One region of the Thioalkalivibrio sp. AKL8 genome, then DNA from elsewhere that is predicted to be linked to it. Evidence: predicted binding sites of a transcription regulator. Region 1 holds the regulator's gene; each other region holds the start of a gene.

What was found. The regulator sigma-54, encoded in region 1, starts transcription at its own class of promoters, with help from an activator protein. The targets are predictions, from matches to a motif close to TGGCANGNTNCNTGCTT.
Region 2: a site for sigma-54 is predicted at 3,353-3,369, ahead of G335_RS0101155 (lipid-binding SYLF domain-containing protein). Genes of this name have one in related genera too.
Region 3: a site for sigma-54 is predicted at 4,724-4,740, ahead of G335_RS0106610 (TorF family putative porin). Genes of this name have one in related genera too.
Region 4: a site for sigma-54 is predicted at 3,076-3,092, ahead of G335_RS0108675 (CmpA/NrtA family ABC transporter substrate-binding protein). Genes of this name have one in related genera too.

What each region holds. Positions count from the first base shown of each region.
Region 1 covers NZ_AQYF01000007.1:81,610-89,257, forward strand. The annotation lists gene lptA (lipopolysaccharide transport periplasmic protein LptA) at 1-413, shown strand, start outside; gene lptB (LPS export ABC transporter ATP-binding protein) at 410-1,180, shown strand; gene G335_RS0106090 (RNA polymerase factor sigma-54) at 1,269-2,753, shown strand; gene hpf (ribosome hibernation-promoting factor, HPF/YfiA family) at 2,770-3,108, shown strand; gene G335_RS0106100 (PTS sugar transporter subunit IIA) at 3,112-3,579, shown strand; gene hprK (HPr(Ser) kinase/phosphatase) at 3,628-4,659, shown strand; gene rapZ (RNase adapter RapZ) at 4,667-5,539, shown strand; gene G335_RS0106115 (PTS sugar transporter subunit IIA) at 5,591-6,016, shown strand; gene G335_RS0106120 (HPr family phosphocarrier protein) at 5,988-6,257, shown strand; gene G335_RS0106125 (PfkB family carbohydrate kinase) at 6,309-7,199, opposite strand; gene G335_RS0106130 (nuclear transport factor 2 family protein) at 7,324-7,648, shown strand, end outside.
Region 2 covers NZ_AQYF01000002.1:110,786-118,433, forward strand. The annotation lists gene G335_RS0101135 (5-(carboxyamino)imidazole ribonucleotide synthase) at 1-157, opposite strand, end outside; gene purE (5-(carboxyamino)imidazole ribonucleotide mutase) at 154-663, opposite strand; gene G335_RS0101145 (phosphoribosylaminoimidazolesuccinocarboxamide synthase) at 955-1,851, shown strand; gene bioD (dethiobiotin synthase) at 1,848-2,567, shown strand; gene G335_RS0101155 (lipid-binding SYLF domain-containing protein) at 2,507-3,286, opposite strand; gene fba (class II fructose-bisphosphate aldolase) at 3,418-4,482, opposite strand; gene pyk (pyruvate kinase) at 4,562-5,992, opposite strand; gene G335_RS0101170 (phosphoglycerate kinase) at 6,030-7,208, opposite strand; gene gap (type I glyceraldehyde-3-phosphate dehydrogenase) at 7,338-7,648, opposite strand, start outside.
Region 3 covers NZ_AQYF01000007.1:185,020-192,667, reverse strand. The annotation lists gene G335_RS0106640 (DNA-formamidopyrimidine glycosylase family protein) at 1-346, shown strand, start outside; gene G335_RS0106635 (PQQ-dependent sugar dehydrogenase) at 389-1,549, shown strand; gene msrA (peptide-methionine (S)-S-oxide reductase MsrA) at 1,561-2,193, shown strand; gene G335_RS0106625 (gamma-glutamyl-gamma-aminobutyrate hydrolase family protein) at 2,233-3,000, opposite strand; gene G335_RS0106620 (amidoligase family protein) at 3,050-4,075, opposite strand; gene folB (dihydroneopterin aldolase) at 4,149-4,514, shown strand; gene G335_RS0106610 (TorF family putative porin) at 4,795-5,508, shown strand; gene G335_RS0106605 (P-II family nitrogen regulator) at 5,577-5,915, shown strand; gene G335_RS0106600 (ammonium transporter) at 5,950-7,203, shown strand; gene G335_RS0106595 (ATP-binding cassette domain-containing protein) at 7,537-7,648, shown strand, end outside.
Region 4 covers NZ_AQYF01000008.1:282,418-290,065, reverse strand. The annotation lists gene G335_RS0108695 (TMEM165/GDT1 family protein) at 1-497, opposite strand, end outside; gene G335_RS0108700 (TVP38/TMEM64 family protein) at 1-5, shown strand, start outside; gene G335_RS0108690 (hypothetical protein) at 665-907, shown strand; gene G335_RS0108685 (DsrE family protein) at 999-1,355, shown strand; gene G335_RS0108680 (nitrate regulatory protein) at 1,482-2,807, shown strand; gene G335_RS0108675 (CmpA/NrtA family ABC transporter substrate-binding protein) at 3,272-4,576, shown strand; gene ntrB (nitrate ABC transporter permease) at 4,625-5,563, shown strand; gene G335_RS0108665 (ABC transporter ATP-binding protein) at 5,589-6,389, shown strand; gene nirB (nitrite reductase large subunit NirB) at 6,389-7,648, shown strand, end outside.

The DNA.
Region 1 (7,648 bases):
CGGTGGAGATCACTGCCGACCGCGCGGAGATGGACGAACGCCAGGGGCTGGGGACCTACACCGGCGACGTGATCGTAATCCGCGGCGACATGACCCTGGAGGCCGACAAGGTCTACGTGCGCACCCGCGATCGCCGCCCCTACGAAATGGAGGCCCACGGCGAGCCGGCACGCCTGGAATCACCCGATCCGGAAACCGGAGAGATGCGCATTGCCACCGCCCTGCGCATCGACTACCTGCTGAACGAGGACCGCATGATCCTCACCGACCAGGCCCATGTGATCACCACCAGCGAGGAGGCGCGCGGCAAGCGCATCACCTACGACCTGACGACCGACGTGATCGAGGCCGAACGCGGCGAAGGCGACAGCGAGCGCGTGCGCATCACCATCCAGCCGCGCGACGACGAATGAACGCCACCGCCCCCAGCCCATCCGCCACACCGGCACAAACCAACGACCGCCTGATCGGACGCGAGCTGACCAAGCGCTACGGCCAGCGCACGGTGCTGGACCAGGTGGACGTCGACCTCGCGCCCGGCGAGGTGGTCGGCCTGCTGGGCCCGAACGGGGCCGGCAAAACCACCTGCTTCTACAGCCTGGTCGGGCTGATCCGTCCCAATGCCGGGCGCATCACCCTGGGCGAGCGCGACATCACCCGCGCCCCCATCCACGTACGCGCGCGCGCCGGCCTCGGCTACCTGCCGCAGGAGGCCTCGATCTTTCGCCGCCTGAGCGTGTGGGACAACCTGCAGGCCGTGCTCGAGCTGCGCCCCGGGCTGGATCGCCACGAGCGCCGCCGCATTGGCGACGCCCTGATCGAGGAGTTTCAGCTCGAGACCGTGCGCCACAGCCCGGGCATCGCGCTGTCCGGTGGGGAGCGTCGCCGGGCCGAGATCGCCCGCGCCCTCGCCGGGGATCCGCAGTTCATCTGCCTGGACGAGCCCTTCGCCGGGGTGGATCCGATCTCGGTGGGCGACATCCAGGACGTGATTCGGCATCTCGCCCAGCGCGGCATCGGCGTACTGATCTCCGATCACAACGTGCGCGAGACCCTCGGCATCTGCCACAGGGCCTATATTCTGAGCGAGGGACGCCTGCTGGCCGCCGGTACACCGGACGAGCTGCTGGCCGATCCCCAGGTGCGCCGGGTCTATCTCGGCGAGAACTTCCGCCTGTGAAAGCGCCCCACATGCGGCCCGGTCGGTGCACAAACCACAAGGCAGGCTTTAAGATTCCACCAATGCCCACCCTCGCTCCGAATACGCGATGCTGAAACCCGGCCTGAATCTGCAGCTGGGTCAGACGCTGACCATGACCCCGCAACTGCAGCAGGCGATCCGCCTGTTGCAGCTGTCCACGCTCGAGCTCCAGGTGGAGATCCAGCAGGCGCTGGAGAGCAACCCCATGCTCGAACAGGTCGAGGACGAAGAGGCCGAGGCCGACACCGAGCGCCTGAACCAGGACGGCGAGCTGGTGGAAGGCGATCGCATGGAGGCCACCACCACCAGCGATGACGTGATCCCCGAGGAACTGACCACCGACAGCCGCTGGGACGACATCTACGAACCGGCCCCGACACCCAACAAGGGCGTGGATGACCGCGACCCGCTGGAAAACACCAGCGACGACGACGGCGAGGGCCTGCAGGATCACCTGCTGTGGCAGCTGCATCTGAGCCATCTGACACCGCGCGACCAGCGCATCGGGGCGGCCCTGATTGACGCCATCAGCCCCGACGGCTATCTCGAGGGTGACCTGGAAACCCTGGCCGAGACCATCAGCCGAGGCGAGGATGAAACCGTCGGCGTCGACGAGGTCGAGGCAGTGCTCCACTGGATTCAGCAGTGCGACCCGCTGGGGGTCGGCGCGCGCAACCTGCGGGAGTGCCTGGAGATCCAGCTACGCGAACTGGCCCCGGACGCCCCGGCCCGCGAGGCCGCACGGGCGATCCTGGAACACGGCATGGACAGCCTGGGCAAGCGCGACTACAAGGCCCTGCAGCGCCAGTCCGGCGTACGCGACCCGGACGAACTGGCCCGCGCACTGGATCTGATCCGCACCCTGAACCCGCGCCCCGGCGCACAGATCAGCTCCGCCACCTCGGAATACGTGGTCCCGGATGTCTACGTGCGCCACACCACCGAGGGCTGGCGCGTGGATCTAAACCCGGAGATCGCACCGCGCATCCGCATCAACGACCTCTACGCCGGCATGGTGCGCCAGGTCTCGGATGCCCGCGACAGCGCCTTTATGCGCGATCAGCTGCAGGAGGCACGCTGGTTCCTGAAGAGCCTGCACAGCCGCAACGACACCCTGCTGCGGGTCGCCGAGGCGATCGTCCACCGCCAGCAGGGCTTTCTCGAGCATGGCGACGTCGCGATGCAGCCATTGATCCTGCGCGACATTGCCGAGACCCTGGAGATGCACGAATCGACCATCTCGCGGGTTACCACGCAGAAATACATGCACACCCCGCGCGGGGTCTTCGAGTTCAAGTATTTCTTCTCCAGCCATGTCGGCACGAACGATGGCGGCGAGTGTTCCGCCACCGCCATCCGTGCCATGATTCGCGAATTGATTGGCGACGAACCCCCGAACAAGCCGCTCAGCGATGCCCGGCTCGCCCAGGTCCTGTCGGACCGGGGCATCAACGTAGCGCGCCGCACCGTGGCCAAGTACCGCGAGGCGATGCACATCCCTTCATCCAGCGAACGCCGGCAGATGGCCTCGATGCCCACCGGCAGCAAGTAACCAAGGAGTCCTGACCATGCAGATCAACCTGACCGGCCACCACGTGGACATCACCGACGCCCTGCGCGACTACGTCAACGAGAAATTCGCGAAGCTGGAGCGCCACTTCGACAAGGTCATCGACGTCCACGTCGTGCTGACCCACGAGAAGACCCGGAATCAGCACAACCAGGCCGAAGCGAATCTCCAGGTCAGCGGCAATCACATCCACGCCGAGGCCTCTCACGAGGACATGTATGCCGCAATCGACGCGCTGATCGACAAAGTCGACCGTCAGCTGATCAAGCACAAGGAAAAGGTCAAGGACCACCACCGCGCCGAAGGTGCCCAGCGCAACCGCGAGCAGGCCTCCTGATCCATGACGATTGCCGAGTTGATCACCTCCGAGCGCATTGGCCTGCAACCCGAGTGCTCCAGCCAGAAACGGGCCCTGGAGGCCCTGGCGGACCTCCTCGCCGGCGGAGGTGACGGCACGGGACCAGGAAGCAATGCGATCTTCGAGGCCCTGTCCGCACGCGAAAAACTCGGATCCACCGGTCTCGGCCATGGGGTTGCGATTCCCCATGGCCGCCTGGCCGATCTCGAGGCGCCGCGCGTGGCCGTGCTGCGCCTGGAAAAGGGCGTCGACTTCGACGCCATGGATCACGAGCCGGTCGATATCCTGATCGCACTGCTGGTCCCGGAGGCCGCCACCGGCGACCACCTCGACCTGCTGGCCCAACTCGCCCGCGGCCTGTCGCAGCCAGACACCATCGGAGCGCTGCGCCGGGCCGGGGATGCGACGGCCCTGGAACAGGAACTCGTGCGCCGCTTCAGCGAGGACTAAGCCCGTGGAACCCGCCTCCAGCCGCGATTCCGGCGCGCAGCGTCTGCCATGAACGAGGCGCTGGGAGAAGGCGGGATCGCCCGCGACATCAACGTGGAGAGCCTGATCCAGGCCATGGGAAACCGCCTGGATCTTCGCTTCGTGCACGGCGAACATGCAGCACCCGACCGCAAGCTGGTCGGCGACGACGGGGACGACCTGCCGCTGGCCGGCCATCTCAACCTGATCCGGCCCAACCGCATCCAGATCATCGGCGACTTCGAGGCCCGCTACATCTCCAGCCTCAGCGCCACCCAGTGCAACGACCTGATCCTGGAGATGGCCCGCACCGGGACCACCGCGGTGATCTTCGCCGAGGACACCTGTCCGTTCTCGGAGATGCCCGACGCCCCGCAGGAGGCGCTGCCGCTGATCCTGTGCTCCAGCACCAGCAGTCACGAGATCATCTCGCTGCTGCGCTATTTCCTGCAGCAGCGCCTGGCCCATTTCGAGGTGCGCCACGGCGTGTTCATGGAGATCCTCGGGATCGGGGTGCTGATCAGCGGCGCCTCCAGCGTCGGCAAGAGCGAGGTCGCACTGGAACTGATCTCGCGCGGGCATCGCCTGATCGCCGACGATGCCCCGGAGTTCGCGCGCATTGCGCCCGACATCGTCCGCGGCCACTGCCCGGCCCTGCTCCAGGACCTGCTCGAGGTGCGCGGTCTTGGGGTACTCAACATCCGCGCCATGTATGGCGATTCCGCGATCAAGGGCGGCAAGTACCTGCGCCTGATCATCGACCTGCGCGATCATGGCGAACCCTCGCCGGTCCCCGATGACCGGCTGAACGGGCGCCGCGGCGAGATCGATATCCTCGGCCTGCGCGTCCCCTTGATCAGCCTGCCGATCGCGCCGGGGCGCAACATCGCGGTGATGATCGAGGCGGCCGTGCGCAACCACATGCTGCACATGCAGGGCTATATCGCTGGCGACGACCTGCGCGCACGCCAGCGCCGCCAGATGAGCGGCGAGACGGAGGAGCCGCCCTACCATCGCGCGGTGCCCGCCACTACGGTCCCCAACCCGGACCCGGAGGGCTGAATCGGCCATGCGCCTGCTAATCGTCAGTGGCCTGTCCGGGTCCGGCAAGACCGTGGCCCTGCACACCCTGGAGGATGCCGGCTACTTCTGCGTCGACAACCTCCCGCTGCCGCTGCTGCCGGACCTGATCGATCAGGTCCGGCAGGGCCACTACGACACCGAGACCGACCGCCATCTGGCCGTGGGCGTGGATGTGCGCAGCGGCCTGGAGGCCCTGGAGGGGTTCTCCGATCTCCTGGCGCAACTACGGGCGGACGGGGTGCAGGTGGAGGTCCTGTTCCTGCAGGCGGCCAGCGAGGTGCTGCTGCGGCGCTACCACCTGACCCGCCGGCGCCACCCGCTGGCGCGCGACGGCGTGCCACTGGTCGAGGCCATCGACCGCGAACGCGAGTGGCTGGGCCATGTGGCCGCGGAGGCCGACCTGACGGTCGACACCTCGCGCCTGTCGATGCACGATCTGGCCCGCACCCTGCGCGACCGCATCGGCGAGCGCGGGGAACACGAACTATCCCTGCAGTTCCAGTCTTTCGGCTTCAAACACGGCGCGCCGCTGGATTCCGACTTCGTGTTCGACGTGCGCTGCTTGCCCAATCCGCACTACGAAAGCGATCTGGCCGCCCTGACCGGTCGCGACCCGCCCGTGTGCGAGTTCCTTGAGCGGCACGCGGAGGTCGCGGCCATGTTCGACAGCATCCAGGGCTTCTTGTCGCAGTGGCTGCCGCGCCTGCTGGACGATCACCGCAGCTACATAACCGTCTCCATCGGTTGTACCGGCGGGCAACACCGCTCGGTGTATCTGGTGGAGCGGCTTGCGGAGGCGTGGCAGGATCGGGAACATGTTACTGTTAGCACCCGTCACCGCGAGCTGGGGAAACAGTAACCACTGGACGCGGGACGAGGGCCTTCTGGAACCCGCAATCGGAGCAGATCCATGGGCGTTGGTCTCATTCTGATCACGCATCAAAACCTGGGCGATACCCTGCTGCAGACCGCGCAGAGCATGCTCGGGGGCCTGCCCGAGGACTGCGAGTCCATGGCGATGTCCCAGAACGACGACCCCGACGAGGTCCTGGCCCGCGCCCGCGAGCGCCTGGCGACCCTCGACAGCGGCTCGGGGGTGCTCGTTCTGACCGACATGTTTGGCTCCACGCCTTCCAACGTGGCGATTCGTGTCGCCCGGGGTGCAAATGCCCGCGTGATCGCCGGCGCCAACCTGCCGATGCTCATCCGCGTGCTCAACTATCAACACCTCCCCCTGACCGAACTGGTCAACAAGGCCCTTTCGGGCGGCCATGACGGGATTCTCCTCTGCGATCAGGAGTGCAGCGATGCCGCAGCGCGTAGTCCCCATCGTTAATCGCCTGGGGATGCACGCGCGCGCCGCGGCCAAGTTCGTCAGCCTGGCCAGCAAGTTCGCCGCGGACGTCTCCGTCTCCCGCAACCAGCAGGAGGTGAATGGCAAGAGCATCATGGGCGTGATGATGCTGGCCGCCGCCCAGGGCAGCGAGATCACCATTGAGGCCGAAGGCAAGGATGCGCCGGAGGCGCTGGATGCACTCGCAGAGTTGGTCGCCGATCGTTTCGGCGAAGAGGCCTGAACCTCCGAGTCCCGCCCGCACCGGTCAACAACCACCATCCCCCTGCGGGGGCTATCCGGGCCACGCTCCCGGCTCGGAGCCCGCGTTACCCAGCCCGTCCAGGCCGACCTGCTCGAGCTTGCGCTCCGCCAGGCGCACAGCGACCGTCAGGGCCTGCTCCGGGGGCTCCCCGGAGACCAGCGCGTGGATCAACCCGGCATTGAAGGTATCCCCCGCCCCCACGCTGTCGACCACCCGCAGTCCGGGCGTCGCTTCACAATGGTGGATCACGCCCCGCGCGGCCATCCAGGCCCCTTCGGCCCCGGCGGTCACGGTCAGGATGCGATCAGGAAAGCGCTCGGAAAGCTGCTGCAGCGCAGCCTCGGGAGTGCCCGCCACGCTCGCGGCCCAGTCGCGCGAGAGCATCAGGACATCGGCATGGTCCAGGCATGCGTCGAGCTCCGGCCGGGGCTTCTCCAGCTCCAGCGACACCGGCTGGTCAAAGATGCTCTCGCGCACCGCGCGCAGGATGGACGCAAGGGCCTCCGGGTTACGCCCCTCGAAGTGCAGCCAGTCATATTCCGGCCAGGGTACGCCCACGAGATCCTCCACCCCGAGTTCGGGCAGGTCGCGGTGATGAACGATGGTGCGACTTCCCGTCGCCCTGGAGCGAAGAATATGGGAGGTCGGCGTCGCTCCGGGCCGGCGTACGCAGTGACGAACATCCAGTCCGTGGCCCTCCAGGGACTCGCTCAAGGCATCCCCGGCCGCACCCTCGGCGATGACCGCGGACAGGCCCGGGCGGTGGCCGAACTGCGCCAGGATCGTTGCCGTGTTGGTCGCGTTGCCTCCGGGCTGGGTGGTGCTGGCGAGCGCCCGGACCTCGTCGTCCTCGGCCGGGAAGGCTGCAACATCGAGGGTGTGGTCGAGCGTGACAATGCCAGTCGCGAGGATACGTGCCATACGGGCTCCCGTGATGAAGGAGAGCCATTCTGGCGGGTCGCGCCCATTACGTCATCTCGCACATTCGTCATCCGCGGATGCTCCTGCGACAATACCCCCTCTATCTCAGGAGGCCCCGACCGGTATGGCCACGTTCCCTTCTCCCGAATCCGCCGAAGCCGCCTTTTACGCGGCCTTTCAGGCAGGCGATGCACAAGGCATGCGCGAAATCTGGCACGACAGTGCGGAGTGCGTCTGCATCCACCCAGGTGGCGAGCGCCTGCAGGGAACGGACATCATCCTGGAAAGCTGGGACGACATCCTGCCGGGGATGCGCGGGGTGATCGTACACCGGACCCAGGTGACGGCCATCCCGGGCGAAGACCTCGTCCTCCACGTATTGCGCGAAAACCTGTATGTCCAGGGTGAACGCCGCGGCGTCATGCTGGCGACCAATGGCTACCGGCATG
Region 2 (7,648 bases), on a different contig from region 1:
CCTGGCACAGGTGCCGCGCCGCCACTCGCCCGGCCGGGCTCGCCGGGTCCGGGTCCAGGACCCATACGGGATAGCCCATACCCTGTGCGGCCTCCACGAAATAGCGGCCGAGCTGCCCGCCACCGAGCAGCCCGAGGGTCGCAGGGGGCTGGATCATGACGGGTCCGGTGGCAGGGTCTGCCCCAGCACGGCCTGACTCTGGGACTGGCGAAAGGCATCCAGACGCTCACGCAGATCGAGATCGTGGTTCGCCAGCATCGCGGCGGCGAACAAGGCGGCGTTCGCCGCGCCCGCCTCGCCGATCGCGAAGGTCGCCACGGGGATGCCGCGCGGCATCTGCACGATGGACAGCAGCGAGTCCTGCCCCTTCAGGTGGCGCGAGGCGACCGGCACGCCGAGCACCGGAACCGGGGTCTTGGAGGCCAGCATCCCCGGCAGGTGCGCCGCCCCCCCGGCCCCGGCGATGATCGCCTGGAGGCCCCGCTCGCGTGCCTGCTCGGCGTACTCGAAAAGCAGATCCGGTGTTCGGTGAGCCGACACCACCCGGGCCTCGAACGGGATCCCGAGTTCGTCCAGCACATCCACCGCCCGCTCCATGGTCGCCCAGTCGGAGGTGCTCCCCATCACGACGCCCACGCGAGGCGCCGCCGAATTGCCTGCCATCTCAGTCATGGCCCGAACGATAGCGACCCCGGCCCCACCCGACAAGCCATGCGCACCACGAAGCGCTCCCGGACGCGCAGAAAAGCCCGGTCAAGGAGCGATCCACAGGGAGACCCAAAGGCCGGAAGGGCTCACTGGTGAGAGCGAAGCGGGGGGCGTGAATGGCCGGTGGATAAGGCGCGACGCGCCCATGCGCTTGCTGCCGATCGTCGCGTCTCCTTGTGGATCGCTTTTCTTCGTGTCTTCGTCCGCTTCGTGGTGCGCAAGGCCCGCGCCCGGTAGAATCGCGGCATGACTGACACCCTGCTTGAAAGCCAACTCCCCGACCTGGAACTCGTGCATCGCGGCAAGGTACGCGATCTCTATGCGGTGGACGCCGACCACTGGCTGATGGTCACCACCGACCGCCTGTCCGCCTTTGACGTGATCCTGCCCACGGCCGTGCCCGAGAAGGGCCGGGTGCTGACGGAGATCACGCAGTTCTGGATGCACAAGGTGGAGCGCGAGCTGGGCATCCCCAACCAGTTGACCGATATCCCACTGGAACAGGTGATTCCGGACCCGGCCGTTCGCGCCCCGCTGGAAGGACGCAGCCTGGTGATCCGCCGGCTCGAGGCCCTGCCGGTGGAGGCAGTGGTACGCGGCTACCTGATCGGCTCTGGCTGGAAGGACTACCAGGCCAGCGGCGCGGTCTGCGGCATCCCGCTCCCGGCCGGCCTGGAGCTCGCCTCGAAGCTCCCCGAGGCGATCTTCACCCCCAGCACCAAGGCCGACGTCGGCGACCACGACGCCAATATCGACTTTGATGCCGTGGTGGCGACCATCGGCGAGGACCGGGCGCGGCAGGTGCGCGATGCGGCACTCTCGATCTACGCGATGGCCCGCGACTACGCCGCCGAGCGCGGCATCATCATCGCCGACACCAAGTTCGAGTTCGGCGTCGATGCCGCCGGCACCCTGCATCTGATCGACGAGGTCCTGACCCCGGACTCCTCGCGCTTCTGGCCGGCCGACCGCTACGCGCCAGGCACCAGCCCGGAGTCCTTCGACAAGCAATACGTACGCGACTACCTGGAGACCCTGGACTGGGACAAGCAGCCGCCCGGCCCCGAGCTGCCCGCGGAAGTGGTGGAACAGACCGCGGCGCGCTATCGCGAGGCCCTGGAGCGCCTGACCCGCGACGCATGAGCCCGGCACAGACAGGAGCGCCCCCGCAGGGCCTGTTCGTCACCGGCACCGACACCGGCGTCGGCAAGACCTTCGTCAGCTGCGCGCTGCTGGAACTCTGGCGGGATCGTGGGCTGCGGCCGCAACCGCGCAAGCCGGTGGAATCCGGCTGCCCGCCGGGCCCCGATGGGCTGTGGCCCGAGGACGGGATGAACCTGACCCACGCGGCGGGCCTTCCGGACGCCGCCATCGAGCAGGTCACGCCCTGGCGCTTCCCCGATGCCATCGCCCCGGACCAGGCCGCCGCGAACCAGGGCGTGCGCCTGACGATCGCGGAGCTGGCCGCGGCCTGCGCAGCCGACGGCACGGGCCCGCGGCTAGTGGAGGGTGCGGGGGGCTTCTACTCGCCGCTGTGTACCGATGGGCTGAACGCGGACCTCGCCGAGGCCCTCGGGCTGCCGGTCCTGCTAGTGGCGGAGGACCGCCTGGGCACACTGAACACCTGCCTGTTGACCCTGGAGGCCCTGGAACGACGCGGCCTGCAACTGGCCGGGATCGTGCTCAACCGGCGCCGGGAGGATGCCGACCCGCGCCTCGACAATGCGGCCGCGCTGCGTTCACGCACGAGCGCCCCGATCATCGAGTCAGCCGAAGGCATCACCCGCGCGGCGCTGGTTCAGAAGCTCTCCACCTCGAAGTTGTCCGGGCGCACGCCGCCGGAGGACTCGCGCCCCTGACCACGGGACTCGGAGGCCGCAGGGGCTTCCTCTTCGTCAACCCGGAACCCGGCCAGGGTCTCGCGCAGGGCACGGGTCCCTTCACGGTCGACGCGGCGGCTCTCGATGATATGCACCGGGCGCTGGGACTCGCCGTAGTACGCCTCGTTGAAGTCGTCGCGCACGGTCATGCGCGAGCCGGACAAGCTCATGCCCAGGTAGGCACCCCGCGCCCGCGAGTAGGACAGGAAGTCGGCCGTCGGGGTGGCGCTCCGGCCCGCACCCACCGGACCGGCAGCCACCGAGGCATCGCCCCCCAGGCGGATGGCGGACCCGAACATCGAGTCCACCGCATCCTGGGTGCGCGCGACCATCACCACCTCGGCGGCATCACCACCGAACTGCATGCCGAAGCTGACCGAACCGAGGGAGTAGAACGCCACCGGCGAATAATCGCCGCGCTCGTCGTCCCAGGCAAGGAACACGCCGATGCCGCCGGAGCCTCCGATCAGGAAGGCCCCGCGAGCCACGCGCGGGAAGATCACCACGCCGCGGGCGTCGCGCAGGTCCTCTTTAAGGGACTCGTACTCGGGGTGGGTCGCCATGTTCTCCACCGTCGCCTGGGCGCGATCGATGATGTCCTGCGGATCGATCTCGCGGCTGAACGGGTTCGCGTGAGCGCTCCCCACTATGGCGGCAAACACCAGCGTCGTCAGGCAGAAAAGGATCAGTCGTTGCATCGTGGAAACCTCCAGAAAGGCCAAGGGAGACGCGGCCGCGCGAATGCGTCGGCGTCTCCCTAACGAATACATTCATCATGGCACAAAAAAAGGGGGCCGAAGCCCCCTTTTTCGTGCTGCAACCCGCAGGATCAGTTGACCTTGGGATCCAGCTCGCCGGACAGGTAGCGCTTGACCATGTCGTCCAGGGAGATCGGCTTGATCTTGGACGCCATGCCGGCGCAACCGAAGGCCTCGTAACGGGCCTGGCAGAGGTCCTTCATTGCGGCGGTCGAGGCCTTCAGGAACTTGCGCGGATCGAATTCCTTCGGGTTCTCGGCCAGGAACTTGCGCACCGCACCGGTGGAGGCCATGCGCAGGTCGGTATCGATGTTGACCTTGCGCACGCCGTGCTTGATGCCTTCCTGGATCTCTTCGACCGGCACGCCGTAGGTCTCGCCCATATCGCCGCCGTACTTGTTGATGATCTGCAGCCACTCCTGCGGAACGGAGGAGGAGCCGTGCATGACCAGATGGGTATCCGGGATGCGGGCGTGGATCTCCTTCACGCGCTGGATGGCCAGGATGTCACCGGTCGGCGGACGGGTGAACTTGTAGGCGCCGTGGGAGGTACCGATGGCGATCGCCAGGGCATCGCACTTGGTGTTCTTCACGAAGTCGGCGGCTTCGTCCGGGTCGGTCAGCAGCTGGTCGTGGGACAGCTGGCCCTCGGCACCGGAACCGTCTTCCTCGCCGGCCATGCCGGTTTCCAGGGATCCCAGGCAGCCCAGCTCGCCTTCCACGGACACGCCACAGGCGTGGGCGATCTCGGAGACCTTGGCGGTCACGTCACGGTTGTAGTCGTACGAGGCCGGGGTCTTCATGTCAGGCATCAGGGAGCCGTCCATCATCACCGAGCTGAAGCCGGACTGGATGGAGCGCAGGCAGACTGCCGGCTCGGAGCCGTGATCCTGGTGCAGCACAACCGGGATGTCCGGGTACTGCTCGATGGCGGCGATGATGTTGTGGCGCAGGAAGGGCTCGCCGGCGTACTTGCGGGCACCGGCGGAGGCCTGAATGATCACCGGGGAGTCGACCGCAGCGGCCGCTTCCATGATCGAATGGACCTGTTCCATGTTGTTGGCGTTGTACGCCGGCATGCCATAGCCATGTTCGGCGGCATGGTCCAGAAGCTGGCGAAGTGAGATTAGAGCCATGGATTCCTCCTTACGGGATTCGGACTGAGGTAGTGAAAAAGTCGATTAATCTGGTTGGCGACTGCGGGCGGTGCGCGGTTCAGGCCAGTTCGCCGACGCGCACGATCTTCATGGCGTTGGTGCCGCCATGCTCGCCCTGCAGGTCGCCCTTGGTAATGATGACCAACTCGCCATCCTGCACGACGCCCTCGCCCTTGAGCAAGTTCACCGCCTCACGGTTCACGCTTTCGTGGCTCTCGGGGATCGGCTTCAGAGTCACCGGATAGACGCCGCGATAAAGCGTCATGCGGCGGCTGGTGGATTCGTGCTGGGTGAGCGCGTAGATCGGGATGCCCGAGCTGATGCGCGACATCCACAGCGCCGTGGAACCGGACTCGGTCAGCGCGGCGATCGCGGAGACATCGAGATGGTTGGCGGTGTACATGGTGGCCATCGCGATGGCCTCGTCGACCCGGCCGAAGGTCGAATCCATGCGATGGTCCGACTGGCGTGCGGCGCGCTGGCGCTCGGCAGCCTCGCAGATCCGGTCCATGCTGGTGACCACGCGCGCAGGATAACGCCCGGTCGCGGTCTCGCCAGAGAGCATCACCGCATCCGTGCCGTCCAGCACCGCGTTCGCCACGTCGAATACCTCGGCGCGGGTCGGGATCGGATTCGTGATCATGGTCTCCATCATCTGGGTCGCAGTGATGACCAGACGATTGAGGCTGCGCGCGCGCGTGATCAGGGTCTTCTGCACCCCCGGGAGCTCGGCGTCACCGATCTCCACGCCCAGATCGCCGCGGGCGATCATGATGACCTCCGAGGCGGCGATAATCTCGTCGATCACCTCCAGGGCCTCGGAGCGCTCGATCTTGGCGCAGATCCCGGCCTCCCAGCCGGCATCCTTCAACAGGCCCCGCGCCAGGTGCAGGTCCTGGGCGGAACGCGGGAACGAGACGGCCAGGTAGTCCACCTGCAGCTCGGCCGCCAGGCGGATATCGTCGCGGTCCTTGTCCGTAATCGCGGGCGCAGACAGGCCACCGCCCTGGCGGTTGATGCCCTTGTTGTTGGACAGCTCGCCGCCGACTTCGACCGTGGTCTCGATCCGGCTGCCATTGACCGCCGTGACCTTGAGCACGATACGACCGTCATCCAGCAGCAGGATGTCGTCCGTGCGCACGTCGTCCGGGAGGTCCTTGTAGGTCAGGCCGACCTGGGTGGCATCGCCCGCGTCGCGATCCAGTTCGGCATCCAGCGCGAAGGGCGCCCCCTCTTCCAGCTGCACCTTGCCCTGCTGGAAGCGGTCGATGCGGATTTTGGGGCCCTGCAGGTCGCCCAGAACACCGACGCAACGGCCGGCGCGCTCGGAGGCGGCCCGCAGGCGCGCCAGGCGCTGGCGGTGGTCATCCGGATCGCCATGCGAGAAGTTCAACCGGACCACATCCACACCGGCCCGGATGATGGCCTCCATGCCCTCGTCGCTGTCCGTTGCCGGCCCCAGCGTGGCTACGATCTTGGTACGTCTCATCCGCGCGTGTCTCCGTCAGCGGGGAAGGACAAGGGCCTCAGCCCTTGGCCCGTTCTTCCAGGATGGCGACGGCCGGCAGGGTCTTGCCCTCGAGGAACTCGAGGAAGGCGCCGCCGCCGGTGGAGATGTAGCTGATGCGATCCGCCAGGTTGTACTTGTCGATCGCGGCCAGGGTGTCGCCACCCCCGGCGATGGAGAACGCATTGCTCTCGGCGATCGCCTCGCCCAGGGCCTTGGTGCCGCCGGCGAACTGATCGAACTCGAACACGCCCACCGGGCCGTTCCAGACGATGGTGCCGGCATTGCGCAGGGCCTCGGCATAGGTGGCCGCGGTCTCGGGGCCCACATCGAAGATCATGTCGTCGTCCGCAACGGCGTCTACGGCCTTGGTCTCGGCCGGGGTGGATTCGGAGAACTCCTTGCCCACGGTCACGTCGGTCGGGACCGGGATCTCGCCGCCCTTGGCGCGGGCGGCCTCCATCAGGCGCTTGGACTCATCGACCAGATCCGCCTCGTACAGCGACTTGCCGACACCATGGCCCTGGGCCGCGATAAAGGTGTTGGCGATGCCGCCACCGACGATCAGCTGATCGACAACCTTGGACAGCGACTCCAGCACGGTCAGCTTGGTCGAGACCTTGGACCCACCGACGATCGCCACCAGCGGGCGCTTCGGGGTTTCCAGGGCCTGACCCAGAGCCTCCAGCTCCTTGGCCAGCAACGGGCCGGCGCAGGCCTGCGGGGCGAATTTGGCCACGCCATGAGTGGAGGCCTGGGCGCGGTGGGCGGTACCGAAGGCGTCCATCACGAACACGTCGCACAGCGCCGCATACTTCTTGGCCAGTGCCTCGTCGTCCTTCTTCTCGCCGGCGTTGAAGCGCACGTTCTCTAGCAGGATCACCTCGCCCGGCTTGGCATCCACGCCATCGAGGTAGTCTCGCACCAGGCGCACTTCGCGCCCGAGCAGGCCACCCATATGCTCGGCGACCGGGGCCAGAGAGTCCTCCTCGGAGAACTCTCCCTCGGTCGGGCGGCCCAGATGCGACATCAGCATCACGGCCGCACCGGCATCCAGGGCCTTCTGCACGGTCTCGAGGCTCGCGCGGATACGGGCGTCGGAGGTGACCTTGCCGCCCTTCACCGGGACGTTGAGATCCTGACGCACCAGCACACGGCGACCCTGCAGGTCGAGATCGGTCATCTTGATGACAGACATGGGAGTACCTCTCGAAATACGGTTGGAAAGAGAAAAGGCTTCGGGCGAGCCCCCGCAGGGACTGGCCCCAGGCCTCTTGGACCCAGGCAATGCAAATGGCCGGACCCCGAGGGGCCCGGCCATCCGGCCTTACTTGGCGACGTGCTCCACCATGCGCAGCATGTTGCAGGTGTAGCCGTACTCGTTGTCGTACCAGGCGACGACCTTCACGAAGGTCGGGTCCAGCTGGATGCCGGCACCGGCGTCAAACACGGACGGGGCGGTGTAGCCGCGGAAGTCGGTGGAGACCACCAGGTCTTCGGTGTAGCCCAGCACGCCCTTCAGCTCGCCCTCGGAGGCCTTCTTCATGGCCGCGCAGACGTCGTCGTAGTTGGCGTCGCTGTTGAGCTCCACGGTGAGGTCGACCACCGACACGTCGGAGGTCGGCACGCGGAAGGCCA
Region 3 (7,648 bases), 100 kb from region 1:
GGATGTGCTGCTGGATCAGTCGCTGGCGGCGGGCATCGGAAACATCTACAAGTCAGAGGTGCTGTTCCTGCAAGGCTGTCACCCGCTGTGGCCTCTCGGGCAGGTGTCGCAGCGTGTGCTGGCGGGGCTGTACCGCGATGCCGAGCGGTTGCTGCGGCGCAACCTGAAGCCGGGTCCGCGCATCACCCGCGAGCGCGCGGAGGAGGGAGCGTTCCTGAACGTCTATGGCCGCCGTGGCGAGCCCTGCCGACAGTGCGGCGTACCGGTCGAATATGCCCTGCTGGGCGAACACGGCCGCTCGACGTACTGGTGCCCTGTCTGCCAGCCGAGGGAACCCGCCGCCTGAACACAGGTACCAATGGACATCGGACCGAACAAGGAGCGAGCCATGAGCAAGCGCAAACATATCCTGGGACGTGTAACGGTGGTTCCCATGACCGTGGGCCTTCTGGTGGCATGCACCGGGTCCTCCGGGGTCTCGGCCGAGGGCCTGGAGGGCGGGCAGCAGGATCTGCAGGTCAGCGTGCTGCACGAGGAACTGAATCACCCCTGGGCCATCGCCTTCCTGCCCGACGGCGGTGCACTGATCAGCGAGCGCCCGGGCACCCTGCGCTGGTTCGAGGACGCCGAGGCCTTCGACGGGCGGGGCGCGCTGGTCCCGGGGTTGCCGGACGACCTGCAGGCGCGCAACCAGGGCGGTTTGCTGGATCTTGCCCTGCATCCGGAGTTCGCCGAAAACCGCTGGCTGTACTTCACCTACTCGGCGAGCGTGGAGGGCGGACTGACGACCCGCCTGGCGCGTGGGCGCTTCCAGGATGGCGAGCTGCAGGACGTGGAGACGCTGTTCACCGCCGAGCCGGGTGTCAGCGGCGGCCGGCACTTCGGCAGCCGCATCGTGTTTGACCAGGCCGGGTACGTGTACATCAGCGTGGGTGACCGCGGCGATCGCGATCATGCGCAGGACACCTCCACCCATATCGGCAGCATCATCCGGCTGCATGACGATGGTTCGGTGCCGGATGACAACCCGTTGGTGGATGAACCCGACGCCCGCCCGGAGATCTGGGCCTGGGGTGTGCGCAACCCGCAGGGCATGGTGATGGACCCCGAGACCGGCACCTTCTGGCAGAACGAGCATGGCCCGCGCGGGGGTGACGAGGTCAACATCATCGAACCCGGCCTGAACTACGGCTGGCCGGTCATCACCCACGGCGAGGAATACCGTGGCGGCCAGGTGGGCGAGGGTCTGACCGAGAAGGAGGGGATGGAGTCACCGCTGCATCACTGGACGCCTTCCATTGCCCCGTCCGGCATGGCGATCCTGCGCGATCCGGCCTTTGCCGACTGGGATGGTGATCTGCTGGTCGGCGGACTGGTGCACCAGACGCTGCGCCGCCTGACCTTCGACGGGCGCGACCTGGTCAATGAGTCCGAGGTGCTGCCGGATCTGGATCGCCGCGTTCGCGACGTGCGCGTGCACGAAGGCGCAATCTACGTACTTACCGACCACAACCCGGGGGAGCTGATCCGGCTCACCCCGGCTGACTGATGGAGTCGCCGATGTTCGCATTTTCCGAGCCGCGCATGCCTGCGCCCGAGCAGGCCTTGCCCGGGCGCGAGGAGCCGATGCCGGTGCCCGGGCGCCACATGGTGCTGGGAACCCCGTTGGCACCGCCGTACCCCGAAGGCATGCAGGTGATCCAGTTCGGCATGGGCTGCTTCTGGGGCGCCGAGCGCCTGTTCTGGCAGCTGGACGGGGTGTACTCCACCAGCGTCGGTTACGGTGGGGGCTATACCCCGAATCCAACCTATCGCGAGGTATGCAGCGGCCAGACCGGGCACACCGAGCTGGTGCGTGTGGTATTCGATCCGCGGCGAGTCGACCTGGATGCGCTGTTCCGCACCTTCTGGGAAGGCCACGACCCGACCCAGGGCATGCGCCAGGGCAACGACGTCGGTACCCAGTACCGCTCCGCGATCTACACCACCGATGCGGACCAGCTGGCGGCCGCCGAGACCAGCCGCCAACGCTTCCAGGCCGCGCTGGACAAGGCACGGGGCGGAACGATCAGCACCGAGATCGGCGAAGGGCCGGCGTTCTATTTCGCCGAAGAGGATCACCAGCAATACCTGGCCAGGGTCCCCCACGGCTACTGCGGCCTCGGCGGCCTCTCCGTGCCGTACCCGGCCTGAGCGCCTGCCCTTCTTCGTGTCTTCTTGGTGAATCGGGTTTTAGCCGGTATTGGCGGCGGCCCGAACGAGGGCGTGGAACAGACGCTGGTGGCGGCGCTTCTGGGGCAGGTATTCCGGGTGCCACTGCACGCCGATGCACCAGCCGCGGTCGGCTTCGATCGCCTGTACCACGCCGCTGCTCTCGCGGCCGGCGACCCTTAGCCCGCGACCCAGGCCATCCACCGCCTGATTGTGCAGGGCGTTCACGTGCAGCGTGGCGTCGCCCAGGATGTCCGCCAGGTGGCTGCGCGGCTCCAGCTGGACCGGCTTGACCGGCAACAGGCTGCGGGCCTGTGGTGTTTCCACGTAGAACTCGGCCAGATCGCGCTGCAGCGTGCCGCCGCGCACCACGTTGACCAGCTGCATGCCGCGGCAGATGCCGAGGATCGGGCGGTGATCGTCCAGCGCGCGGTGGATCAGGGCCTTCTCCAGGCGGTCGCGGTCGACGTCCAGTACCCCGCCGTGCGACTGGAACAGCCGGCGCAGCAGCCACAGGGCCGGGTAGAAGAGGTAGCCGATCAGGCGCTGCGAGAGGCGGCGCTCCGCCTGGCGGATGGCGGCCGCATCCGGCCCGTCGGGCAGGGTCTCGCCGTAGAGCTCGGGGTCGACATCCGCCCCGCCGCCCACGATCAGTCCGTCGAACGGGCAACGGCCGCGCGGCTTTCCCGGGCGCAACCGCAAAGGGCGGCCTCCCGCGCGCCACACCGCCAGGGCGGTGAACAGCCAGGCCGGACCCCCGCCCTGGTCCGGCCCGGTGATCGCGATCACCGGGCGACGGGCTTGGGGCGTGACCCGGCTGGTTGCATTGGGAGCCGAGTCAGAACCAGTCACGGAGGCGCTGGCTCCAGTCGTCGGCCCAGCGGCCGAGGGCCTGGCCGGGGCGGTCCAGGTATTCCCGCGACAGGCGCTCCAGGCGTTCCGGATCCGCCGCCAGGCGTTCCACCTCGACCCAGCCATTGAACGGTCGCGCCAGGCTCCAGTCCGGGTCGTCGATCTCGCAGTTCGGCAGGCGGTAATGGAAGGCCGGGCGCGGTTTGATCAAGTCGTGTTCCACCGGTGCGGCGTTGACCCGTTCCGGGTCCAGGTGGGCAAACAAGGGCAACAGGTCCAGTGGTCGGTTGCGGGTTGGGCTGTGCGCCAGGTAGGCATCGATCAGGCCGGCCTGATCGGGTTGGAAGTCCGGGTCCAGCATGTGGCGTACAAAGGGCCCGGGAAACGCGCGAATGTAGGGCGACAGTCGCCGTGCCAGGTCGATTGCGCCGGCCGCGGTGAGGGCCTCGGCCATCAGCAGGAAGCTGCGCAGGATCGCCAGCAGCCACTCGGCATCGGTACGGTGGATCTCGATATTGATCTGCAACCCGAAGGCGTAGAGAAACGAGCGTTCGGTGCCCTGGGCACCGGCCTCTTGCAGGGCCGCGCGTACCCGGTCCAGGCGGGGCAGGTCGGCCACCGGGATCGGCGGGGCCACGATTTCATGCGGCACCAGGCGGCCGGCGGCGTCGGCCAGCCAGCGATCCAGCGCCGCCTTGTCGGAGTCGTCCAGTTCGATGCCGAGGCGCGCGAGATGCTCGCGGTAGGCCCGGTCCTTCAGCACCCGGGCGTCCAGTTCCAGCTGGAAGTCGCCGACGTCGGTATCGCGCACGCGGGCGACGAACGCATTGTCCGGTTCGATCTGCCCTCCGAATTCGGCCTTTACTGCTTCGGCCATAATCTCCAGCGAGACCCCGGCCATCTCGATTTCTACCCCGATGCGGCGCGGTTCGCCCTCGGGGGTGTCGGGCCACGGGAGGTCGTGGAAGGGCTCGCTCATGCGTGTCTCGAAGCCGTGCAAGGAGAGCTCCATGATAACGGCTCGGTGTACCTCGTGCGGCCCGGGCAGTAGGATAGGCGCCGACCTACAGGAGCCCGCCGAGCCCATGGATCGAATCTATCTGCGCGACCTCGAAATCGATGCCGTTGTCGGTGTCTACGACTGGGAACAGCGGATCCAGCGCCGCCTGCGATTCGACATCGAACTGGCGGCGGATACCCGCATCGCCGCCTATTCCGGCGAGATCGGCGATACCGTCGATTACGAGGCGGTGGCCAACGCGGTGCGGGCCATCGTCACGCGCGAGCCGCACGCGCTGCTGGAATCCCTGGCCGAAGAGATCGCCGAGGCCCTGATGGCCCAGTTCGGCACCCCCTGGGTGCGCATCAAACTGGGCAAGCCCGGGGCCGTTCCCGGTGTACGCGAGGTCGGCATCGAGATCGAGCGCGGCACCCTCGCGACGTCCGACTAGCCCCTCTTCTCCTACGGGCCCTTCCGGCCCGCTTTCCTGTCTCTTGTTCCGCGTCTGGCCCGTGCGGGGACCGGACCGTGTTCACACTTTTCGTTGATTGCACGCTTTTGGTGCGTGTGCACTTTTAGTGCGCACCATCCAGAGGCAAAACCTCGTGGTTCGGCCGCAACACGTGTTGTGAAAAGCCGATTTTGCTCCCTTTTGGTACTTGGCACAGCCCGTGCAAGGACCGGGTGTCGACTACGCGACACTCGATTGACCAATCTGGGAGATGACCAATATGAAGAAGTTCACCCGTTCCGCGCTGGCCGCTGCTGTCCTCACCGTAGGCTCCACCGGTGGCGTCGCGTTTACCTCCACCGCCGCCGCGGAGCTGTCCGTGAACATTGGTGCGGTGTCCAACTACTACTTCAGGGGCTTTTCCGAAAGCGATGACGGTGCGGCCATTCAGGGCGGCATTGATTACGAGCATGCCTCCGGGTTTTACGCCGGAACCTGGCTGTCGAACGTCGATTTTGGTGATGACACCAGCTACGAACTCGATCTCTATGCCGGATTCGCCGACGAGTTCGCCAGCGGGTTCGGATACGACGTTGGCTACATCTACTATGCCTACCCCGATGCCCGTGATGACACCGGCTCCCTGAGCGCCGACTTTGGCGAGATCTACGGTGAAGTCAGCTTTGATACTGGCACCGTCGGTCTCTACGGCGGTATGGCCTATGTTGTTCACGACAGTGATGACTCGGCCTTGCAGGATGACGACATGTACTTCTACGCCGGTCTGGATATCCCGTTCATGGATGTCTACAGCGCCGGGTTCCTTGTGGGGCGTACCAGCTTCGACGATTCCGATGCCGAAAACTACACCCATTACACCGCCAGCCTGGCGCGCGACGCCGGGGACTGGGGCGAGTTCAGCCTTAACCTCGAGTACGTCGACGAATCCGACGAGGACCTGGGCGCCTGGGTGGGCTGGTCCAAGACGTTCTGAAGCCGGCTATTACCTCTTAATGCAAAGGCGGGTCCGTGGATCAGCGGACCCGCCCACAGGAGTCTGACATGAAGATGATTACCGCCGTGATCAAGCCGTTCAAGCTTGATGATGTTCGCGAGGCGATCTCGGAGATCGGCGTGCAGGGCATGACCATGACCGAAGTGAAGGGTTTTGGTCGCCAGCGCGGTCATACCGAGTTGTATCGCGGTGCCGAGTATGTAGTCGATTTTCTGCCCAAGGTGAAGCTTGAAGTGGCCGTTGACGAAAACCTGGTCGACCAGGTCGTCGAGGCCATTTCAAAGTCCGCCAGCACGGGCAAGATCGGCGACGGCAAGATCTTTATTACGCCGGTGGAGCAGGTCGTGCGTATTCGCACGGGCGAAACCGGACCGGAAGCGCTTTAAACCTTTGCCTTCCAGCGAATGAGGAATTTCAATCATGGAAATTGAACAGCAAGTTGTCGAACTCGCCTATGCGATGGACACCTTTTACTTTTTGGTGGCCGGTGCACTGGTGATGTGGATGGCCGCGGGCTTTACCATGCTCGAGGCCGGTATGGTGCGCACCAAGAGTGTGGCCGAAATCGCAACCAAGAATATCGCCCTGTATTCGATCGCCAGCATCATGTACATGCTGATCGGCTACAACATCATGTACAGCGATGGTCTCAGCTCCATTATCCCGGGACTGGGCTTCCTGATCAGCGGCGACAACGCAGTCGCGGACGTGCTGGGTAGCGGTGGCGACATCTACTACTCCGATCGTGCCGACTTCTTCTTCCAGGTCGTGTTCGTCGCCACCGCGATGTCCATCGTCTCGGGTGCCGTGGCCGAGCGCATGAAGCTGTGGGCCTTCCTGGCCTTTGCGGTCGTGCTGACCGGCTTCATCTACCCGATCCAGGGCTTTTGGAGCTGGGGTGGCGGTATCCTCGACCAGATCGGCTACCTCGACTACGCCGGTTCCGGCATCGTCCATTTCACGGGTGCCGCTGCGGCGCTGGCTGGTGTGTTGCTCCTCGGGGCGCGCAAGGGCAAGTACGGCGCGGATGGCAAGATCAACGCCATTCCGGGTTCCAACATGCCGCTGGCCACGCTGGGTGTGCTGATCCTGTGGCTAGGTTGGTTCGGCTTTAATGGCGGGTCCGAGCTGAAGGTGTCGGACATCGAGTCTGCCAATGCCGTGGCCGCCGTGTTCGCCAACACCAACCTGGCCGCGGCCGGGGGTGTGGTGGCCGCGCTGATCACCACCCGTCTGATCTTCGGCAAGGCCGACCTGACTATGGCCCTGAACGGAGCGGTTGCAGGCCTGGTGTCCATCACCGCCGAGCCGCTGATGCCCAGCCCGGTCCTGGCGATGATCATCGGTGCCGTGGGTGGTGTGATCGTGGTGTTCTCGATCGTCGCGCTCGACAAGCTGAAGATCGACGACCCGGTTGGTGCGATCTCCGCGCACGGTACCGCCGGTATCTGGGGTGTGATGGCGGTGCTGCTGTCCAACCCGGACGCGACCTTCTTCGGCCAGATCGTGGGCCTGCTCGCCATCTTCGTGTTCGTCTTCGTGGCCAGCCTGATTGTCTGGGCGATCCTCAAGGCGGTGATGGGCATCCGCCTGAGCGAAGAGGACGAGGCCATGGGCGCCGATATCGCCGAGTGCGGTCTCGAGGCCTACCCGGAGTTCACCGGGAAGCAATAAAGCCTCGTTAACCTGAAACCGGGGTCGGGCCGTAACCCGGCTCGATCCCGATACATCGTCTCCTCCGACGCCGACAAGACAGTCTCCCAGGACTTGGATGTTGGCCTTTGGGCGCCCCTTTATCGGGCGCCCTTTTTTTGTTCGACACACCGGGCGGGAGAGGGCTTGCCCGCGAAGCCCCCGCCCGCGGCGGTTCTTGCGACTGATGCCCGCGGGCTACTAACACCCCGGCCGGCTCTCTTCCCAGCAAGCAGGGTCTCCCGGTCGGGCCATTCATCCCCGTACCCCGGCTTCGGTTACGATCCCGCTTTTGCCGCACCGGAAGCCTGTCGCATGGATCGCCTGCTGGACGTCCGACAACTGAAAACAGCCCAGCTGGGCCCGCTGGACCTGGCGGTTCAGCCGGGCGAACTGGTGCAGGTCACCGGCGCCTCGGGTGCCGGCA
Region 4 (7,648 bases), on a different contig from region 1:
CGTAGCAGCCGCAGCGGCAGGTGACAGGCGAAACGCTGGCCCAGCCATACGACCGGGGCATTGGCCACGACCATGCCGATGGTGGAGCCGATCACCACGAGCACCAGGCTGTCGAAGGTCGCGGCCAGCGCGGCGGTAGCCACCTGCGTCTTGTCGCCCATCTCGACCAGGAAGAACAGCACCGTGGTGGTCCAGAACACGCCGTGTTTCGAGGGGGCGGGCAGCTCGTCCTCGCTATCCGGCACCAGCACCCAGGCGGCCATGACGATGAACCCGAGCCCCAGCCCCCAGCGCAGCCACTCGTCCGGCACGCTGGCGCCGATCCAGACGCCGGCCAGCGCGGCGAGGAAGTGATTGGCCAGGGTCGCCACCACGATGCCCCAGATGATGGGCCAGGTCTGCTGGTAGCGGCAGATCAGGAGCAGCGCGAGGAGTTGGGTCTTGTCGCCCATCTCGGCGATGGCGACGATGACGGTGGAGACGAGCAGGGCTTCCATGATGGTCTTCCGGACCGGGCGGCTACTGCGGACCGCGGTGGTGAGGCCAGGGGGTTCCCGGGCCTGCCGCGTCGCGCCCCCCTGAAGCAGGCAAAAGTGTAGAAGGCGGCCCCGTTACCGGCAAGAACGGGCTGCGCCGTGCGCGGGCCTTGGGTAGGATGCGCGCGATGAAAGCCTTCGTACGCTGGGTCGATCGCGCACCGCTGTGGCTGTTTGCCCTGCTGGTGGCCACGCTGGGCCTGGCCCCCTGGATCCCCGAGCCGCATGTCGCGGAGAAGCTGCGCTGGCTGTTGGCCGGCGAGCTGAACCGGTTGTGGGACATCCTCGACCTGGTCATGCACGCCATCCCCTGGCTGCTGATGGCCTTCAAGCTCTACCGGACCAGCGTTACGGCGAGGGGCAGGCCCTGATCCGAGTGTTTCTCCGCGGCTTGTGGGAAATCGACGCCGGGCGTGCCTGCCGCTACGGTTGCAGCACGTTTCAAGCACTCAGGAGAACCCCATGCGCTTTATTGTTGCTGTCACCGCCGGTACCGACGACCCCACCCGTGCGACGCTCGGCATGATCGCCGCCAACGTGGCCAAGCAGCAGGGCCATGACGTGACCGTCTGGCTGCAGGGCGAGGCCGTGAACATCGCCAACCGCAATGTCTACGACAAGATCGTCGGCCACAACATGCCGGCAATGAAGGACATCGTCGATTCACTGGTCAGTGAAGGCGTCCCGTTCTGGGCCTGCGAGGCCTGCGCCAAGGGCCGCGACGTCGGCGAACACAACTTCCTGCCGAACGCCGAGATGGCCGGCATGGGCCAGTACGTGCAGGCCGTCGCCGAGTTCGACCGCTCGATGAGCTTCTGATCGTTCATCGTTGCTCGCGGGCGGGGGTGTGATCCCCCGCTCGTTCTGATCTCCCGCCCCTGCCAGTGCCCCGAACTGGCACATCGCGTGCTTGTTTGTTCCGCGAGGCATCCGCGGATCATGAGCATGAGTCAGAATCTCCCCCAGAATACCCCGTCCCCGAGCGTTTCGTATGAAGAGGCTATTGGCGATTTCCTGGTCGCCTCGCGCAAATGCGAGGTAGTGAGCCTGGAGCGCCTGCTGGAGGCCGTGCAACTGGTCGGGCGCATCCGTGCCCTGGTGCATCAACTGCAGCGTGAACGCGGCGCTTCCAGCCTCTGGATCGGCTCGGCTGGCCAGCGTTATGCCGAGGAGCTGGGGCAGTATCGAACCGAATCCGACACCACGGCGGCGGCCTTTCGCGAACACCTTGATGGCTGGTTACAGCCGGGGGCCTGTGCCCATGCACGCGGCCGGTTGCTGGGACGCATGGCACTGGCCTTGCACGGACTGTCCGGGCTGCCCAGCCTGCGCGAGGAGGTCAACGAGCGCACGCTTTCGCCAATGGAGGCGATGCGCGGCTTCAGCGAACTGATCCGTTCGCTTCTGGGCGTGGTATTCGAGGCTGCGGACTCGGCTACCGACCCGGAGGTCTCCGGTGCGTTGGTCGCTCTTTTGAACTTCATGCAGGGCAAGGAGCTTGCGGGTCAGGAACGCGCGATCGGTGCTGCGGGCTTTGGCCAGGGCGTGTTTGACGGCGAGCTGCGCCAGGCCCTGTTACACCGTATCGATGCCCAGGAACGTTCGTTTCGCATCTTCTCGGAGTTTGCCCCGGAATCGGCCTGCGGCGCCTGGCGTCAATTACAGGGCGCGAGCTTCGCCGCCGAGGTCGAGCGCCTGCGCCGTCAGGCCTGCACCCAGACCGATGGCCAGCCGGCCCCGGCCCGGGCCGAGGCGTGGTTTGCCTGCACGACTGCGCGTATCGACGCGATGAAGGAGATCGAGGATCGGCTGGAGATGCACCTGAACGAGTGCTGCTCCGCGCGCATCGTGGCGGATCGCGCGGACCTGGGTGCGGTGCGTGACCGTATCGCGCAATTGGCCGAGTCGGAGTTGCGCGACAGCGTGCCGTATGCGGTGTTTTTCGGTGCGCCCGAGGGGCTGGATTCCGACGGCGTGGGCGGCGATAACCCGCTCAATGTGCCGATCGTCGGACATTCGGTGATGGACCTGGTGCAACGCCAGGCCAGTCGTCTGCAGTCGGTGGAGGACGAGCTGCAGGCGGCGCGCCAGGCCTTGGCCGAGCGCAAGACGATTGAGCGAGCCAAGGCACTGCTAATCCAGCATCGCGGCCTGACGGAGGACCAGGCCTACAAGCTCCTGCGCCAGACTGCGATGAACCAGAACCGGCGTCTGGCCGAGGTGGCCGAGGCGACCGTCGCCATGTCTGACCTGCTGGGGAAGGGCCTGTAGGAGCCGCCTTGGCGGCGAAGCCCCTGCCAAAGTCCGGCGCGGGCAGGGGCTTCGCCGCCAAGGCGGCTCCTACGGCGGGTTAGGTCGCCCTCTGGCAGCGCACTATTGCAGGTCAACTGCACCGCAAGTGCGCCCCAGGCTGGTGCCTCAGGGATTGTCTTCCGGACTTCGGGCTTCCCGCAAGCGTTCGACCCGGTGTTCGAAACCATCCGATTTTTCCGCGCCACGTGGCGATTGTTTCCCGCAGGGTCGCCTAGCAACGGCTAATTGGCACACCTCCTGCAGGAGGATGGGCAAGACGAGCCAACGGCGGTTCGTCGCCTGACAACAGGGAGACCCGATGACCGGGGCTCCCGTGAGACTGGACAAAGGCGTCCATCACCCGGCTGCACAAGCGGCCGGGCTGATGCGACGCCTTTTTTCGTTTTTGGGATGTGTTTGCTGACAAGGGGAGTGAACCCGTAATGACCGATCAAACGAACGACACGAAGAACACCTCCGGCCTGTCGCGCCGGCGTTTCCTGGGCGGCATGGCCGCCGGAATCGGCGCCACGGCAATGGGCCTTTCGGGCGCGGCGCCCTGGGGCTATGCGAAGGCCGGCAATGGCAAGCCGGAGACCACCGAGGCGAAGCTCGGCTTCATCGCTCTGACGGATGCCGCACCGCTGTTCATTGCGTTGGAGAAGGGCTTTTTCGCCGCTCACGGCATGCCCGATGTGCAGGTGCTGAAGCAGTCCTCCTGGGGCACGGTGCGCGACAACCTGGATCTGGGGTCGCAACGCGGCGGAATCGATGGCTCGCACATCCTCACGCCAATGCCCTACCTGATCCATCGCCGGGGCACGCCGATGACGATCCTCGCGCGACTGAACCTGGCCGGGCAGTGCATCTCGGTCGGGGACGAGTACGCGGACCTGAAGGTCGGCACCGACACCACGGAGTTCAAGGGCGCCCTGGCCGAGAAGGCCGCCGGCGGTGACGACATTCGTGCGGCGATGACCTTCCCGGGCGGGACCCATGATCTGTGGATCCGCTACTGGATGGCCGCCGGCGGGATCGATCCGGACCGCGACATCGCCACCATCGTGGTCCCGCCGGCGCAGATGGTTGCCAACATGCGCGTCGGGTCCATGGACACCTTTTGTGTCTGCGAGCCGTGGAACATGCAGCTGATCAATCAGGGCATCGGCTACACCGCCAACACCACCGGCGAACTGTGGCACAACCACCCGGAGAAGGCGCTGGGCATGCGTGCCGACTGGGTGGAGGCTCATCCGAACGCGGCGCGCGCCCTGACCATGGCGGTGATGGAGGCGCAGATGTACTGCGAGGACCCGGTGAACAAGGAGGAGGTCGCCGAGATCTGCTCGCGCCGGCGCTACATCCACGCCCCGTACGGCGACATCATCGACCGCATGCAGGGGAACTTCGACTACGGCACCGGACGCGTGGTCGAGGATCACCCCGACCAGATGCGCTACTGGAAGGACCAGGCCTCCTACCCGTTCAAGAGCCACGACTTGTGGTTCCTCACCGAGGACATCCGCTGGGGCTATCTGCCGCCGGACCTGGACATGCCGGCGCTGGTGGACGAGGTGAACCGCGAGGACATCTGGCGCGAGGCCGCCGAGGCGCTCGGCATCGACGGCGCCGACATCCCCGAGTCCACCTCGCGCGGCAAGGAAACGTTCTTCGACGGCAAGGTCTTCGACCCGGAGAACCCGCAGGCCTATCTCGACAGCCTGGACATCAAGGCGCTCGCGTCCTGACGCGTTGCCCGACTGACCCCCGAACAAACGATTCAAGAGGATTTCGCGATGAGTGCCATTCTCGACCGCACCCTGACCTTTGGCTCCGGGCGCGAACGCCCGGCGGCCGACGCGTCGCCCACCCGGCCCGTGGCCCGGAAGGCCACCACCATTGCGGCCAGGCCCCAGCCGCGCCCCGGGGCAGATCCCGGGGCCTGGGCCCGGCGCCTGCGCAATACTGCCGCGGTCGTGGTGCCGCCGGTGGTCGTCACGGCGCTTTTTTTGCTTATCTGGGAGATGATGGCGTCCTCCCCGGGAGCCGTGTTGCCCGCCCCGAGCCAGGTGATTACCGACACCTGGGAACTGATCGTCAATCCCTTCTATGACTACGGCGGTAACGACGTCGGCATGGCCTGGCAGTTGCTGGCCAGCCTGGAGCGCGTGGCCTACGGCTATGCGCTGGCGGTAGTCGCCGGTATCGGCCTGGGCGTGCTGGTGGGCCAGTCCACCTGGGCGATGCGCGGACTCGACCCGCTGTTCCAGGTCCTGCGTACCGTGCCGCCTCTGGCCTGGCTGCCGATCTCGCTGGCCGCGTTCCAGGCCAGCAATCCGTCGGCGATCTTCGTGATCTTCATCACCGCGATCTGGCCGATCATCATCAACACCTCCGTCGGTATCCGGAATATCTCGCAGGACTACGTGAACGTGGCCCGCGTGCTGCGCCTGAACGGCTTCGAGTACTTCACCAAGATCATGCTCCCGGCCGCCGCGCCGTATGTCTTTTCCGGTTTGCGCATCGGGATCGGTCTCGCCTGGCTGGCGATCGTGGCCGCCGAGATGCTGATCGGTGGTGTTGGCATCGGCTTCTTTATCTGGGATGCCTGGAACGCCTCCATGCTCAGCGACATCGTGCTCGCGCTCGTCTACGTCGGCCTGGTCGGGTTCTTCCTCGACCGTCTGGTTGCCATCGTCGGCAACTGGGTTACCCGTGGCACGCAGGCCGGCTGAGCCGGCCCCTTACAGGAGAAACATCATGACCAGCTATCTCTCCATCGAACATGTCCACAAGACCTTTGGTGAAGGGCCTTCGGCTACCGAGGTGCTGCGCGACGTCGACCTGCACGTGGACCGCGGCGAGTTCATCTCCATCATCGGCCACTCCGGCTGCGGCAAGTCGACGGTGCTCAACATCGTCGCCGGGTTGCTGGAGACCAGCACCGGCGCGGTGATCCTGGACGGGCGTGAAGTGAGCAAGCCGGGACCGGATCGCAGCGTGGTGTTCCAGAACCACTCGCTGCTGCCCTGGCTGACGGTGCGCGACAACGTCGCCCTGGCGGTGGACAAGACCTTCAAGGGCACCAAGTCGGCGGCCGAGCGTCGCGAGTGGATCCTGCAGACGCTGGAGATGGTCGGCATGGGCCACGCACTCGACAAGCGCCCGGACGAAATCTCCGGAGGCATGAAGCAGCGTGTCGGCATCGCCCGGGCACTGGCGATGGAGCCGAAGGTACTGCTGATGGACGAGCCGTTCGGTGCGCTGGACGCGCTGACCCGGGCGCACCTGCAGGATGAGGTGATGCGCATCCAGTCGGATCTGGGCAACACCGTGCTGATGGTCACCCACGACGTGGACGAGGCCGTGCTGCTGTCCGACCGCATCGTGATGATGACCAACGGCCCGGCCGCGACCATCGGCGAGATCCTGGAGATTGACCTGCCCAAGCCGCGCGAGCGTCTGGCGATGGCCGACAACCCGCAGTACAACCACTACCGGGCCGAGGTCCTGCGCTTCCTCCACGAGCGTCACAAGAACCCGGAAGCGGAGGCTGCGTAATGAACACGTCAAACGACAAACCGCGGCTGGTCCTGATCGGCAATGGCATGGCCGGGATGCGCACGGTCGAGGAGCTGCTGAAACTCAAGCCTGACATGTACGACATCACCGTGTTCGGCGCCGAGCCCTGGGGCAACTACAACCGCATCATGCTCTCGCCGGTGCTGGCCTCGGAGAAGACCGTCGACGAGATCATGCTGAACGACGATGCCTGGTATGCCGAGCGCGGGATCACCCTGCACAAGGGCAAGCGCATCGAGCGGATCGACCGCGTCGGTCGTCGGGTGATCGCCGAGGACGGCACCGAGGCGCCGTATGACCGGCTGCTGCTGGCGACCGGCTCGGATCCGGTGATGATCCCGATTCCGGGTGCCGATCTCGACGGCGTGGTGGGCTTTCGCGACATCCACGATGTCGACGCGATGCTGGCCTCCAGCCGTGAGCATCGGCGAGCGGTGGTCATCGGCGGTGGCCTGCTGGGGCTGGAGGCCGCGAACGGCCTGATGCGCCAGGGCATGGACGTGACCGTGGTGCATCTGATGGATCACCTGATGGAGCGCCAGCTGGACCCTGCGGCGTCCGGCATGCTGCGCGCCTCGCTGGAGGAGCGCGGCATGGACTTTCGCATGGCGCACCAGACCCAGGCGATCCTCGGGGACGAGCGGGTCACCGGCGTGCGCTTTGCCGATGGCAGTGAGGTCGACACCGATCTGGTGGTGATGGCGGTCGGCATCCGCCCGAATACCGCGCTGGCCGAGTCCGCCGGGCTGCACTGTGAGCGCGGCGTGGTAGTGAACGACACGATGCAGACGTATGACCCGGCGATCTACGCGGTTGGGGAGTGCGTGCAGCATCGCGGCACGACCTACGGCCTGGTCGCGCCGCTGTGGGAACAGGCCAAGGTCTGCGCCAATCACCTCGCGGAGTACGGTATCGGGCGCTACGAGGGCTCGATGACCTCGACCAAGCTCAAGGTGACCGGGATCGACCTGTTCTCCGCCGGCGACTTCGCCGGTGACGAGACCACCGAGGATCTGGTGTTCCAGGACGCCGCGCGCGGCGTCTACAAGCGCCTGGTGCTGAAGGACAATCGCATCCAGGGCGCGGTGCTCTACGGCGACACCCTGGATGGCTCCTGGTACTTCCAGTTGATGCGCGACGGCACGCCGGTCGCCGATATCCGCGAGAACCTGCTGTTCGGCCAGGCGCATATCGGCGACTCCGGCCACGGCGACGAGGCCTCGCGCGTGGCGGCGATG